Regions from separate parts of the Streptomyces sp. NPDC001515 genome, predicted to be linked through region 2. Evidence: riboswitches for the same ligand, from Rfam matches in the RefSeq annotation. Region 2 holds a riboswitch; each other region holds the start of a gene.

Region 1 (3,819 bases), on a different contig from region 2:
GTCGTCACGGAGCGTGTACGAGACCGGGCCGCGGTTGGACGCGACGAGGACCTGGGCAGCGGGCTGCGGGGCGTGCTCGGAGACCATGTTGCGGAATCTAGCCCGATCACGAACCGCCCAAACGTGCGATGTCAGGCCGCGCGGCCTGAAACGTACTCCTCGATCTCGCGCATCGGCGGACGCTCCTCGGTGTCCACCGGGTAGGTGTGCGGGACGAAGCCGTGCTCGCCGCGTTCGAACTGGGTCAGATGGGGGCGGACCAGATGGCCCCGGGAGAGCCGCAGCTGCGCGGTGCGGTAGATCGCGGCCGCCATCCGGCCGAGCGCCTGGCCGTCCTGGTGGCGGTGGCGGCGGACCCCGACGTCCACCTGCGCGAGGGCGTCCAGGCCCACGGTGTGCAGGGCGTCGACCAGCAGGCCCAGCTCCACTCCGTAACCGACCGGGAACGGCAGCCGCTCCAGCAGCGAGCGGCGCACCGCGTACTCGCCGCCCAGCGGCTGGACGAAGCCGGCCAGCTGCGGCCAGTGCAGATTGAGCAGCGGGCGCGCCACCATCTCGGTGACCCGGCCGCCCTGGCTCGCGGTGCCGCCGAACGGGCGGTCGTACATCGCCTTGACGAACTGCACCGAGGGGTCGGTCAGCAGCGGTCCCACGATGCCCGAGACGAAGTCCGCGGAGAACTCCCTCAGGTCCGCGTCCACGAAGCAGACGATGTCCCCGCCGGTCACCAGGAGTGACCGCCACAGCACCTCGCCCTTGCCGGGGACGGCGGGCAGCCGGGGCAGGATCGCGTCCCGGTGGATCACCCGGGCGCCCGCCCGGCGGGCCACCTCGGCGGTGTCGTCCGTCGAACCGGAGTCGATCACCACCAGCTCGTCGACCAGCTCGACCTTCTCCATCAGCTCGCGCCGGACCGTCGCGACGATGTCGCCGACGGTCTCCGCCTCGTTCAGCGCCGGCAGCACCACGCTCACGCTGCCGCCGTGCGGGTCCCCGGCCCCCAGGCCGGCCCTGGCGGCCAGCAGACGGTCCAGCGGACGGTCGGCGGCCGACCAGGAACGCCTGGTCAGCCAGCGTTCGACCTCTTCCAGCACGGTCGGCACTCCCTGTATGTGATCCATCTCGCGGACCGGACGACTATCTCAACCCTCCGGTGCTTCGGTTACAGTCTTGAACAACGCAGATGGCCATCGCATGCCGGGGTCCGTCCGCCGATAAACGCCCGGATCCATGGCGCGCCCATGATCCGGTGCCACAGCGCTCATCCAGAGGGACAGAGGGAACGGCCCGTTGAAGTCCCGGCAACCCTCCTGCCGACCGCGAGGTTCGGTGGGGAAGGTGCCAATTCCGTCTCGTGGCGAAACGCGCCATGAGGAAGATGAGGAGAAAGGGCCTCGCCATCATGGCTGTTGAGACTGTCGCAGTTCACACCGATTCCTCCCCCGACCTGGGACCCGCCGCCGCGCTTTCCTGCCGCGAATGCGGCGAGCGATTCGCCCTCGGCCCGATCTTCGCCTGCGCGTCGTGTTTCGGGCCGCTCGAAGTGGCGTACGACCTCCCGAGCGGCTCTCCCGAGGAGCTGAAGAAGCGCATCGAGGCCGGTCCGGACAACATCTGGCGTTACGCGCCGCTGCTGCCGGTCCCCGCCGACGTCGCCGAGAAGCCCAACCTCAACCCCGGCTTCACCAAGCTGGTCAAGGCCGACAACCTCGCCCGCGAACTGGGCGTCACCGGCGGCCTGTACGTCAAGGACGACTCCGGCAACCCGACGCACTCCTTCAAGGACCGCGTCGTCGCGATCGCCGTCGAGGCCGCCCGCGCCTTCGGATTCACCACCCTGTCCTGCTCCTCCACCGGCAACCTGGCCGGCGCCGTCGGCGCCGCCGCCGCCCGCGCCGGCCTGCGCTCCTGCGTCTTCATCCCGCACGACCTGGAGCAGGGCAAGGTCGTCATGGCCGCGGTGTACGGCGGCGAGCTGGTCGGCATCGAGGGCAACTACGACGACGTCAACCGCTTCTGCTCCGAGCTCATCGGCGACCCGCTGGGCGAGGGCTGGGGCTTCGTCAACGTCAACCTGCGCCCGTACTACGGCGAGGGCTCCAAGACCCTGGCGTACGAGATCTGCGAGCAGCTCGGCTGGCGGCTGCCCGACCAGATCGTCATCCCGATCGCGTCCGGCTCCCAGCTCACCAAGATCGACAAGGGGCTGCGCGAGCTGATCAAGCTCGGCCTGGTCGAGGACAAGCCCTACAAGATCTTCGGCGCCCAGGCCGAGGGCTGCTCCCCGGTCTCCGCCGCCTTCAAGGCCGGTCACGACGTGGTCCGCCCGCAGAAGCCGAACACGATCGCCAAGTCCCTCGCGATCGGCAACCCGGCCGACGGCCCGTACGTCCTGGACATCGCCCGCCGCACCGGCGGAGCGGTGGAGGACGTGAACGACGAGCAGATCGTCGACGCGATCAAGCTGCTGGCCCGTACCGAGGGCATCTTCGCCGAGACCGCGGGCGGCGTGACCGTCGGCGTGACGAAGAAGCTCATCGAGGACGGCCTGCTGGACCCGGCGCTCACCACCGTCGTCCTGAACACCGGAGACGGCCTCAAGACGCTGGACGCGGTGGCCGACACCTCGCAGGCGACGGCTACGATCCGGCCGAACCTCGACGCGTTCCGCGCCGCCGGACTCGCCGGTAACTGAGTAGCTTTCGACCACCCGAGACTTCAGGAAGGGCACACCATGAGCGTCAAGGTCCGCATCCCCACCATCCTCCGCACCTACACCGGCGGCCAGGCCGAGGTCCCCGCCGAGGGCGCCGTCCTCTCCGAGGTCATCGCATCCCTGGAGAAGAACCACCCGGGCATCGCCGCCCGCGTCCTGGACGACCAGGGCAAGCTGCGCCGCTTCGTCAACGTGTACGTCAACGACGACGACGTCCGCTTCGAGGGCGGCCTGGACACGGCCACCCCGGACGGCGCCGGCATCTCGATCATCCCGGCCGTCGCCGGCGGCTGCTGAGCCCGGGGCCGCGGTCCGGCCCCGACTCCACCGCGTCACCGGTATTGCCCCCTCCGCGAGAGAAGCGGAGGGGGCAATTCTGCATGGTTGAGCGCGGTAGAGTGTGGGAAGTCCCCTCCGCTGCCCGTGCCGCCCGCATATGAGAATGCGCCCGGCCACGACAAGATGCAGCCAAAGTGTCCGAGCACCTTGCGCCATAAGTCGCCTTTGCCTGGCCCGACTTGCCCAGGATTCTCGTGAATTCCCCCTATTCGGGCGGTCGGGGCCGCTCAGAATTCTCGTCCGATTGACCTGTTGCAGAGGGCAGTTGGGCAGATACATTCAGCCGCGGTCGACGCGTTCCGGCGCACGCACCCTCTCCTGACGGAGGGTGGGTTCTGACCCGGGCCCGCGAAGTGCGGTCCTGTGAAAGGGCCAGTAATAGGGGAGTTAGGCATGGCTCAGGGCACCGTCAAGTGGTTCAACGCGGAGAAGGGGTACGGCTTCATCGCGGTCGACGGTGGTGCGGATGTTTTCGTCCACTACAGCGCGATCCAGATGGACGGCTACCGCACCCTCGAAGAGGGTCAGCGAGTTGAGTTCGAGATCTCGCAGGGCCAGAAGGGGCCGCAGGCGGACATGGTCAAGCTCGCCGTCGGCTGAGCCGGCCGGACACGACGCAGTCGGTCAACGACGCCACTCAGGCACGGAGGGCCCGTATCCCGGGGGACACATCCCGGGTACGGGCCCTCCGCGCGTGTGCGTCCACCCCCGCGGGCGTGCAGTCCCCGTCCCTCCGCGCGTGTGCGTCCGTCCCTCCGGTTGTC
Region 2 (3,819 bases):
GCCCGGGTCACCAGCCTCTTCCCGTTCCTGCTCTTCCTGCCGCTGCGCTTCCCCGCCTGGATCGTGCTGATCTTCTGGTTCGTCCTCCAGTGGCTGGCGGCCGAGGGGGCGGGCAGCGGGCCGGGGGTGGCCTATCTCGCCCATGTGGTGGGCTTCGCCACCGGCTTCCTCTACGCCTGGGGACGCTACCGGCGCGATCCCGGCCCGGCGCGTTCCCGGCACAAGGCTCTAGAGTGAAGTCTCCAGCCACGGCCACCGAGGGAGAAAGCCAGCCGTGATCACCGCGATCGTGCTCATCAAGACCAGCGTGGACCGGATTCCCGAGATCGCCGAGGCCATCGCCGCGCTGGACAGCGTCAGCGAGGTCTTCTCGGTCACCGGTACCTACGATCTGATCGCCATGGTCCGGGTCCCCCAGCACGACGACCTCGCCGACATCATCCCCGGCCGGATCAGCAAGATCCCCGGCGTCGAGGCGACGGACACCCATGTGGCGTTCCGTACGTACTCCCAGCACGATCTGGAGGCGGCCTTCGCCATCGGCCTGGACGGCTGAGCCGGACGGCCCGCGACATGACGGCGGCCGGGTACGGGGAGGATCCCGTACCCGGCCGCCGTCATGTCGGGCTCAGAGCTGGGCGGCGCCCCGGTCCGGGACGCAACGGCCGTCCTCCGTGCGGTACTTCCACTGGGCGCCCTTGCTGACCAGCTCCTTGACCGCGCCGAGGAAGCGCTCGATGTGCTCGTCGGGCGTACCGGCGCCGAAGCTCACCCGGATGGCGTTCAGGGACCTCTCGCCGGGGGCGGCCTCCGGCGCTCCGCACTCCCCGACCTCGCGCGGGTCGCTGCCGAGCAGGGTGCGCACCAGCGGGTGGGCGCAGAAGAGGCCGTCGCGCACCCCGATGCCGTACTCCGCGGAGAGCGCGGCGGCGAAGTGGGAGCTGTTCCAGCCCTCCACGACGAAGGAGATCACGCCGACCCGGGGGGCGTCGTCGCCGAAGAGGGAGAGGACCTTGACCTCGGGGACCTCGGCCAGTCCGGCGCGGACGGCGGCGACCAGGTGCTGCTCACGGGCGACCAGGGAGTCGAAGCCGGCCTCGGTGAGCGCCTTGCAGGCGGAGGCGATCGCGTAGACGCCGATGACGTTGGGCGAGCCGGCCTCGTGGCGGGCGGCCGTGGTGTGCCACGCGACGTCCACTCCCCCGTCGGCGCGGCGGGCGACCGTGCGGGAGGCGCCGCCGCCGGCCAGGTAGGGCTCGGCGTCGCGCAGCCAGTCGGCGCGGCCGGCCAGGACGCCGGAGCCGAAGGGCGCGTAGAGCTTGTGTCCGGAGAAGGCGACCCAGTCGACGTCCAGTTCGCCGATGTCGACCGGGTGGTGCGGGGCCAGCTGGGCGGCGTCGAGCACGATCCGGGCGCCGTGGGCGTGCGCGGCGGCGGCCAGTTCCCTGACCGGCCACAGCTCGCCGGTCACATTGGAGGCACCGGTGACGCAGACCAGCGCCGGACCGTACGGGTCGCGGTCCGCGAGCGCCCGCTCCAGCGTGGCGACGGCCTGGGCCGGGGTGCGCGGGGCGTTGAGGTAGGTCACCCGGGCGTCGCGCCAGGGCAGCAGCGAGGCGTGGTGCTCGGTCTCGAAGACGAAGACCTGGCAGTCGGCGGGCAGGACCGCGGCCAGCAGGTTGAGCGAGTCGGTGGTGGACCGGGTGAAGATCACCTGGTCCTCGGCGCGGCAGCCGAGGAACTCCGCGACGGTGTCGCGGCTGGACTCGAAGAGGTCGGTGGAGAGCTGCGAGAGGTAGCCGGCGCCGCGGTGGACGCTGCCGTAGTACGGGGCGTAGGCGGCCACGTCGTCCCAGACCCGCTGGAGGGCCGGCGCGCTGGCGGCGTAGTCCAGCGCGGCGTAGGTGACCTCGCCGCCGGTGACCAGCGGGACGGTGACGTCCTTGCCCAGAACGGGCAGCGGGGCACAAACCGAACGGTCGGAGGCAGCGGTGACGACAGACATGGCGAACTCCCGTAAGAGGCAGGCGAGATCCACGTGCCGGCGGGTACGCGGCAGCACGGGGAGAAGAGAGAAAGAGGGTGTGCGGAGAAGGGCGTGGGCCGAACGGGCCCGCAACGCCCTATCGCATTCGCGTGCTCACAAGAGGCTCCCTGAGGACCAGGACCCCACGGGTGGACATCTCACGATGTCGAGGGGTCCGCGCTTGCCGTAAGCCTCGCTGCCTACGGCCTGGTCTTCACCCGGGGCACCCCGCCACGGACGGAGGGTTGCCGGACAGCGGGCCGGGGCCGTAGTCGCTGTCACTCATGACCTGACCAGCATCTTGCCATACGCCGGGGAACGCGCAAGGCGCGGTCCAGGATCTGGACCGCGCCCCGTGGTGTTTCCTGGCGGGATCAGGCGTTGCTGGCGACGACCCAGCGCTCCAGCGCCCGGCCGGCCGCGCCCGAGTCGATGGACTCGGCGGCCTTCGCCATCCCGTCGGCCAGCCGCTCGGTCAGCGGCGCGTCGGAGGGCTCCAGGGCGGCCAGCGCCGCCGCCGAGTTCAGCAGGACGGCGTCCCGCACCGGACCGGTCTCACCGGCCAGCAGCCGGCGGGCGACATCCGCGTTGTACGAGGCGTCCGCGCCGCGCAGCGCCTCCACCGGCACCAGGTCGAGGCCGACGTCGCGCGGGTCGAAGACCTCCTCGCGCACCTCGCCGTCGCGGGCGATCCAGACGCGGGAGGTCGCGGTCGTGGTCAGCTCGTCCAGGCCGTCGTCGCCGCGGAAGACCAGCGAGGAGTTGCCCCGCTCGGCGAGGACGCCCGCCACGATGGGCGCCATCCGCAGATCGGCGACGCCGATGGCCTGGGAGCGCACCTTCGCCGGGTTGGTCAGCGGGCCCAGGATGTTGAACGTGGTCGGGGCACCCAGCTCACCGCGCGCCTTGGCGGCGTGCCGCAGCGAGGGGTGGAACTTGACGGCGAAGCAGAAGGTGATGCCCGCCTCCTCGGCCACCTCGGCCACTCGCTGCGCGGACAGCTCCAGATTGACGCCCAGCTTGCCCAGGACGTCGGAGGAACCGCTCGCCGAGGAGGCGGCCCGGTTGCCGTGCTTGACGACCTTGGCCCCGGTGCCGGCCACCACGATCGCGGACATGGTGGAGATGTTGACCGTCTTGGCCATGTCCCCGCCGGTGCCGACGATGTCGACGGTGGGTCCGGGCACCTCGATGGTGACGGCGTGCTCGTACATCGCGCGCACCAGGCCGGAGACCTCCGAGACGGTCTCGCCCTTGGCCCGCAGCGCGACCGCGAATCCGGCGATCTGCACATCGGTCGCCTCGCCGCTCATGATGCGGTTCATGGCCCAGGCGGTGTCGTCCGCGCTCAGGTCCTGTCCGCGCAGCAGGGGGGTCAGCACGCCCGGCCAGGAACGGGCCGCCACGCTGTCGCCGCCGTCCGGGGTCACAACGTTCATGGTCCGCTCCTGGGGGTCCATTGCCGAAAAAGGGGATGGGGTCACCCTATCGAGAGCCGCGGACAGCGAAGAGCCCCGTCCAGCGAATGGACGGGGCTCCCGCTGTGGCGATCAGGTCAGGTGATCAGTGGTGGCCGTGGCCGCTGGTGATCTCCTTGTACTCCTCGGCGGTGGGCTTGGCGATCTGGTTGTCCTCGCCGTAGTAGCCCTTGCTGAGCTTGGCCCGCAGCTTCTGCACCGCAGACACCTTGCGCGCGACACCGTTCTCGTCGACCAGGGGGCCGATCTCGACCGGCTTGTACTGCTCGTGCGCGGTGAGCGTGTGCAGCTGGGCCGGCGAGAGCGGCTCGTGGA
Region 3 (3,819 bases), on a different contig from region 2:
TCCGGGTGACGGGCCGACAGATCGAGGTGGTGCGCTCGATCCCCCTGACCACCCGGTCGGGCGCGCCCGTCACGGGCCTGTCCAACCAGAAGGGCCGCGACGAGGCCCCGTACACCTACGACGCGCGCACGCCGCTCCCGTACAACCCGAACGGGCTGGACACCGAGGGCATCGTGCGGGCGGCGGACGGATCGTTCTGGCTGGTGGACGAGTACGGGCCGTCGCTGGTGCACGTCTCGGAGCGGGGGCGGGTGCTGGCACGCTACGTCCCCGAGGGGCTGGACCTGCGGGGCGCCGGCTACCCGGTGGTGGAGGCGCTGCCGGGCGTGCTGCTGCACCGCAAGACCAACCGGGGCTTCGAGGGGCTGGCGCTGCTGCCCGGCGGCGATCTGGTGATGGCCGTCCAGAGCCCGCTCTCGCTCCCCGACCAGGACGCCGGCGAGTCCTCGCGCAACATCCGGCTGCTGCGCTTCTCGACGAAGAAGAAGGCCGTCACCGCCGAATACGCCTACCGCTTCGACCCGGTGGGCGTCGTGGACCCGGGCGAGGACGACACCTCCGAGCTGAAGGTCTCCTCCGTCGTGGCGATCGGCCGGGACACCCTGCTCGTCGAGGAGCGCACCGACCGCACGGCGCGGCTGCACCGCGTGACGCTGCCGCGCGGTGCCGGGATCCTGGGATCGCGCTGGGACGCCCCGGCGGCCTCCCCGTCGTACGAGGAGTTGGCGGACCCGGCGGCCTCCGGCGTCCCGGTGCTCCGCAAGAGCCTCGTCGTCGATCTGGGGACGGTGCCGGGCGTGCCCGGGAAGATCGAGGGCGTGGCGGTGACGGGGCGGAGCACCCTGGCGCTCATCAACGACAACGACTTCGGGACGACGGACGGGGCCGGCGCCTTCGACGCGCGGGGGCGGCTGGTCGACTCCGGGATCAGGACGACCGTGACGACGGTCGAACTGCCGCGCCCGCTCGCGCACTGACGCCCGCTCGCCTTCCCCGGGCCGCCCGGCTCCCCGCCCGGCGGCCCGGTCGCGTCCGCACGCCCCCGTTCCCGCGCCGCGCCGTCTTCCGCCGCCCGCGCCGCGCCCGTACGGTGGGCGCGCACACCGCCCCGGCCGGACATCGAACACACGATTCCGATCAACGGACGTGCGTGCGAAGCGTGTTCCTCCGTCCCCCCACAGCCAGGAGTACACACATGGACCGCAGAAGGATCATCCAGGGCACCGCGGCGACCGTCGCCGCGGCGCTGCTTCCCGCATCCGTCCGGGCCAGCGCGGCCCAGGCCGGCGACACCGACTACCCGACGGCCCACTGGGCCCCCGCGTCGGCCTCCAACTACACGGTCTCCTCGCGCCCCTCGGCGTACCCCGTCCAGTACGTGATCATCCACGTCACCCAGGAGACGTTCTCCGACACCGTGGCCATCTTCCAGAACCCGGCGAAGCAGGTGTCCGCGCACTATGTGGTGCGGTCCTCGGACGGCTACATCGACCAGTGCGTCCGCGAGAAGGACATCGCCTGGCACGCGGGGAACTGGGACTACAACACCCGCAGTATCGGCATCGAGCACGAGGGGTACGTGGACCGGCCCGCGTACTTCACGAACGCCCTGTACGAGAAGTCGGCCCTGCTGACCGCCTCGATCTGCGACCGCTACGGCATCCCCAAGGACCGGGCGCACATCCTGGCCCACTCCCAGGTGCCGGGTTCCGACCACACGGACCCGGGCACCCACTGGGACTGGGTGCGCTACATCCGGCTGGTCAACCTGCTGAGCGCGGGCTGACCCCGACGGTCGAACCTCCGAACGCCCTTGACCCGCAGGGCGGCTGACCACCAGTCGAGACAGCGGCGACCGTGTCCTTGACGGCGCCACCGGGCGGGCCGAGACTGACGGGGACGGTCACGACTGTCAGCGCCGCGCGCACGGGTTCCCGTCCGCGCGGTCATCGGCCCCGGCCCGCTGACGGGCAACCCTTCGGCCGCGATGGGGTGCTCCGGGTGACGACCGGGTCCTGTCGGCGCGACAGGACAAGCGCGGCCCCGCCTCCCGCGGGCCCCGACGGCAGGACCGGTGGGAATTGCCCAGGATCGGATTGACGAGGCGCCTGCACATCGATCTGCTGCGCGTCGCCAGCGCCTCGTAGGCGTCCGCGCCCCGGGGTCCGCCCGGCCCGCCGTCGTCCCGGCCGGCCGGACCGCCGCCGATCCGCCCCGCGCCGGCCGGCCCGCTCCGTGAGCGGACGGCCACCGGCCGGCCCTGTGCGCCCCGTGCACCCTCACGCGGGCGCGGTCGTCCTTTTCCCGTCCCGCCGCCCACGACGCGGCGGCGGCTCCGTCGTCCTCCGGACATCCCCCAGGAGAGTCATGCCCGAAACAGTCTCGCGCGGCCGCGGTACGACCGGAACGTCCCCGCGCACCCCCGCCCCCGCCCTCTCCCCCGCCCGCGCGGCGGGACTGCGACCCCCGTCGGGCATCGCGTCGCCGCGCTTCCTCAGCCGGATCGGCGTCGGTCTCGCGGGCGGCTTCTATCCCGCGCCGCACCGCTACGAACTCTTCCTGTCCGCCGGCTGTCCGCGCTCGCTGCGGGTCTCGATCACCCTGGACCTGCTCGGCCCGGGGCAGGGCGTCACCACCACCCTGCTGACGCACCCGGCCGCCTCACCGGAGGGCTTCGCCGCGCTGCGCGGCGCGTACGAGGCGACGGTGCACCACTACGACGGCCCGCTGACCGTCCCCGCGCTGCGCGACCGCTGGAGCGGACGCATCGTCAGCAACCACACCCCCGACATCCTGCGCGACCTCGCCGGGCCGCTCACCGGCCACGGCCCGGACCGCCCCGCCGCGCTCACCCCGCCCGCCCTGGTCCCCGACATCGAGGCGCTCCGCGAACTGCTGGAGCACGGCCTCGACGAGCCCGGCGGACGGGACGCGGTGCTCAACGCACTGGAGCGCCGGCTCCCGCTGCGGTCGTACGCGCTGGGCGACGGACTCACGGCCGCCGACGTCGACCTCTGGACGGCCCTCGTCCGGCCGGGCGTCTCCGGCGCGCTGGGGGCGCACCCCCGGCTCCGGGCGTACGTCCGCCGGCTCGGCGGGCATCCGGCGTTCCGGCGGGCGTACGGGACGCCGCTCACCGCCGCCTGAACGGGGCGTCAGCCCGCCTCGGCCGCCGAGGGGTAGCGGACGAAGAGGACGCCCTCCACCGCGCCGTCGGGCGCGCCGTAGACATGCGGCACGTCGGCCCGCCACCGCGCGCTCGCACCGGGACCGACGGTGCGGGTGGCGTCCGGCGGGCCGACGACGGCGGTACCGCTCAGGACCATCAGGCTCTCCCGGGTCCCGGGGACATGGGCGCGGGACTCCTGGACCGCGCCCGAGCGGATGCTGACGCGGAAGACGTCGGTGACGGCCGATCCGTCCTCGTCCTCGTAGCGCTCCAGCAGAACGGCGGTGACCGCGCTGCCGGACACCGTGGTGCGGGCGGGGCCGGGGCCGGCCGTCGCGGGCGGTTCGGCCAGGGCGGCGCTGAGGGGCAGGCCGAGCGCGGTGGTCAGTGCGTACAGCGTCTCCAGGGTGGGGTTGCGCGAGCCGCTCTCCAGCTCGGACAGCGTCCCCTTGCCCACGCCGGACCGGCGGGCCAGCTCCGACAGGGACAGCTCCCGCTCGCGCCGCAGCGCCCGGAGCCTGCGCCCCACGTCCTCGTTCAGCCCCATCGGCCCGCACCCGCTCCGCTGTTCCCGGTTGACGGGCGTCGGCCCGCCTCTCTAGTGTTCCACAAACAGAACGTTCCGTATACGGAACACCGTGCGGAGCCCC

Evidence for each region. A riboswitch is a leader RNA that binds a small molecule or an ion and turns the genes downstream of it on or off. The one in region 2 is predicted to bind S-adenosylmethionine.
Region 1: linked by a shared signal. The riboswitch ahead of thrC (threonine synthase) and the one ahead of ACWCXC_RS04365 (aminotransferase class V-fold PLP-dependent enzyme) in region 2 are both predicted to bind S-adenosylmethionine.
Region 3: linked by a shared signal. The riboswitch ahead of ACWCXC_RS33625 (putative leader peptide) and the one ahead of ACWCXC_RS04365 (aminotransferase class V-fold PLP-dependent enzyme) in region 2 are both predicted to bind S-adenosylmethionine.

The regions. Positions count from the first base shown of each region.
Region 1 is NZ_JBSFHN010000001.1:16,386-20,204, forward strand. It holds gene ACWCXC_RS00065 (alpha,alpha-trehalose-phosphate synthase (UDP-forming)) at 1-87, opposite strand, end outside; gene ACWCXC_RS00070 (glucosyl-3-phosphoglycerate synthase) at 132-1,094, opposite strand; SAM riboswitch class I at 1,259-1,385, shown strand; gene thrC (threonine synthase) at 1,403-2,695, shown strand; gene ACWCXC_RS00080 (MoaD/ThiS family protein) at 2,735-3,013, shown strand; gene ACWCXC_RS00085 (cold-shock protein) at 3,449-3,655, shown strand.
Region 2 is NZ_JBSFHN010000002.1:167,760-171,578, reverse strand. It holds partial or broken gene ACWCXC_RS04375 (rhomboid family intramembrane serine protease) at 1-278, shown strand, start outside; gene ACWCXC_RS04370 (Lrp/AsnC family transcriptional regulator) at 275-556, shown strand; gene ACWCXC_RS04365 (aminotransferase class V-fold PLP-dependent enzyme) at 629-2,005, opposite strand; SAM riboswitch class IV at 2,199-2,316, opposite strand; gene trpD (anthranilate phosphoribosyltransferase) at 2,401-3,465, opposite strand; gene qcrB (cytochrome bc1 complex cytochrome b subunit) at 3,590-3,819, opposite strand, start outside.
Region 3 is NZ_JBSFHN010000046.1:7,117-10,935, reverse strand. It holds gene ACWCXC_RS33635 (esterase-like activity of phytase family protein) at 1-977, shown strand, start outside; gene ACWCXC_RS33630 (N-acetylmuramoyl-L-alanine amidase) at 1,196-1,786, shown strand; SAM riboswitch class IV at 1,902-2,044, shown strand; gene ACWCXC_RS33625 (putative leader peptide) at 2,082-2,147, shown strand; gene ACWCXC_RS33620 (glutathione S-transferase C-terminal domain-containing protein) at 2,368-3,147, shown strand; gene ACWCXC_RS33615 (helix-turn-helix domain-containing protein) at 3,156-3,716, opposite strand.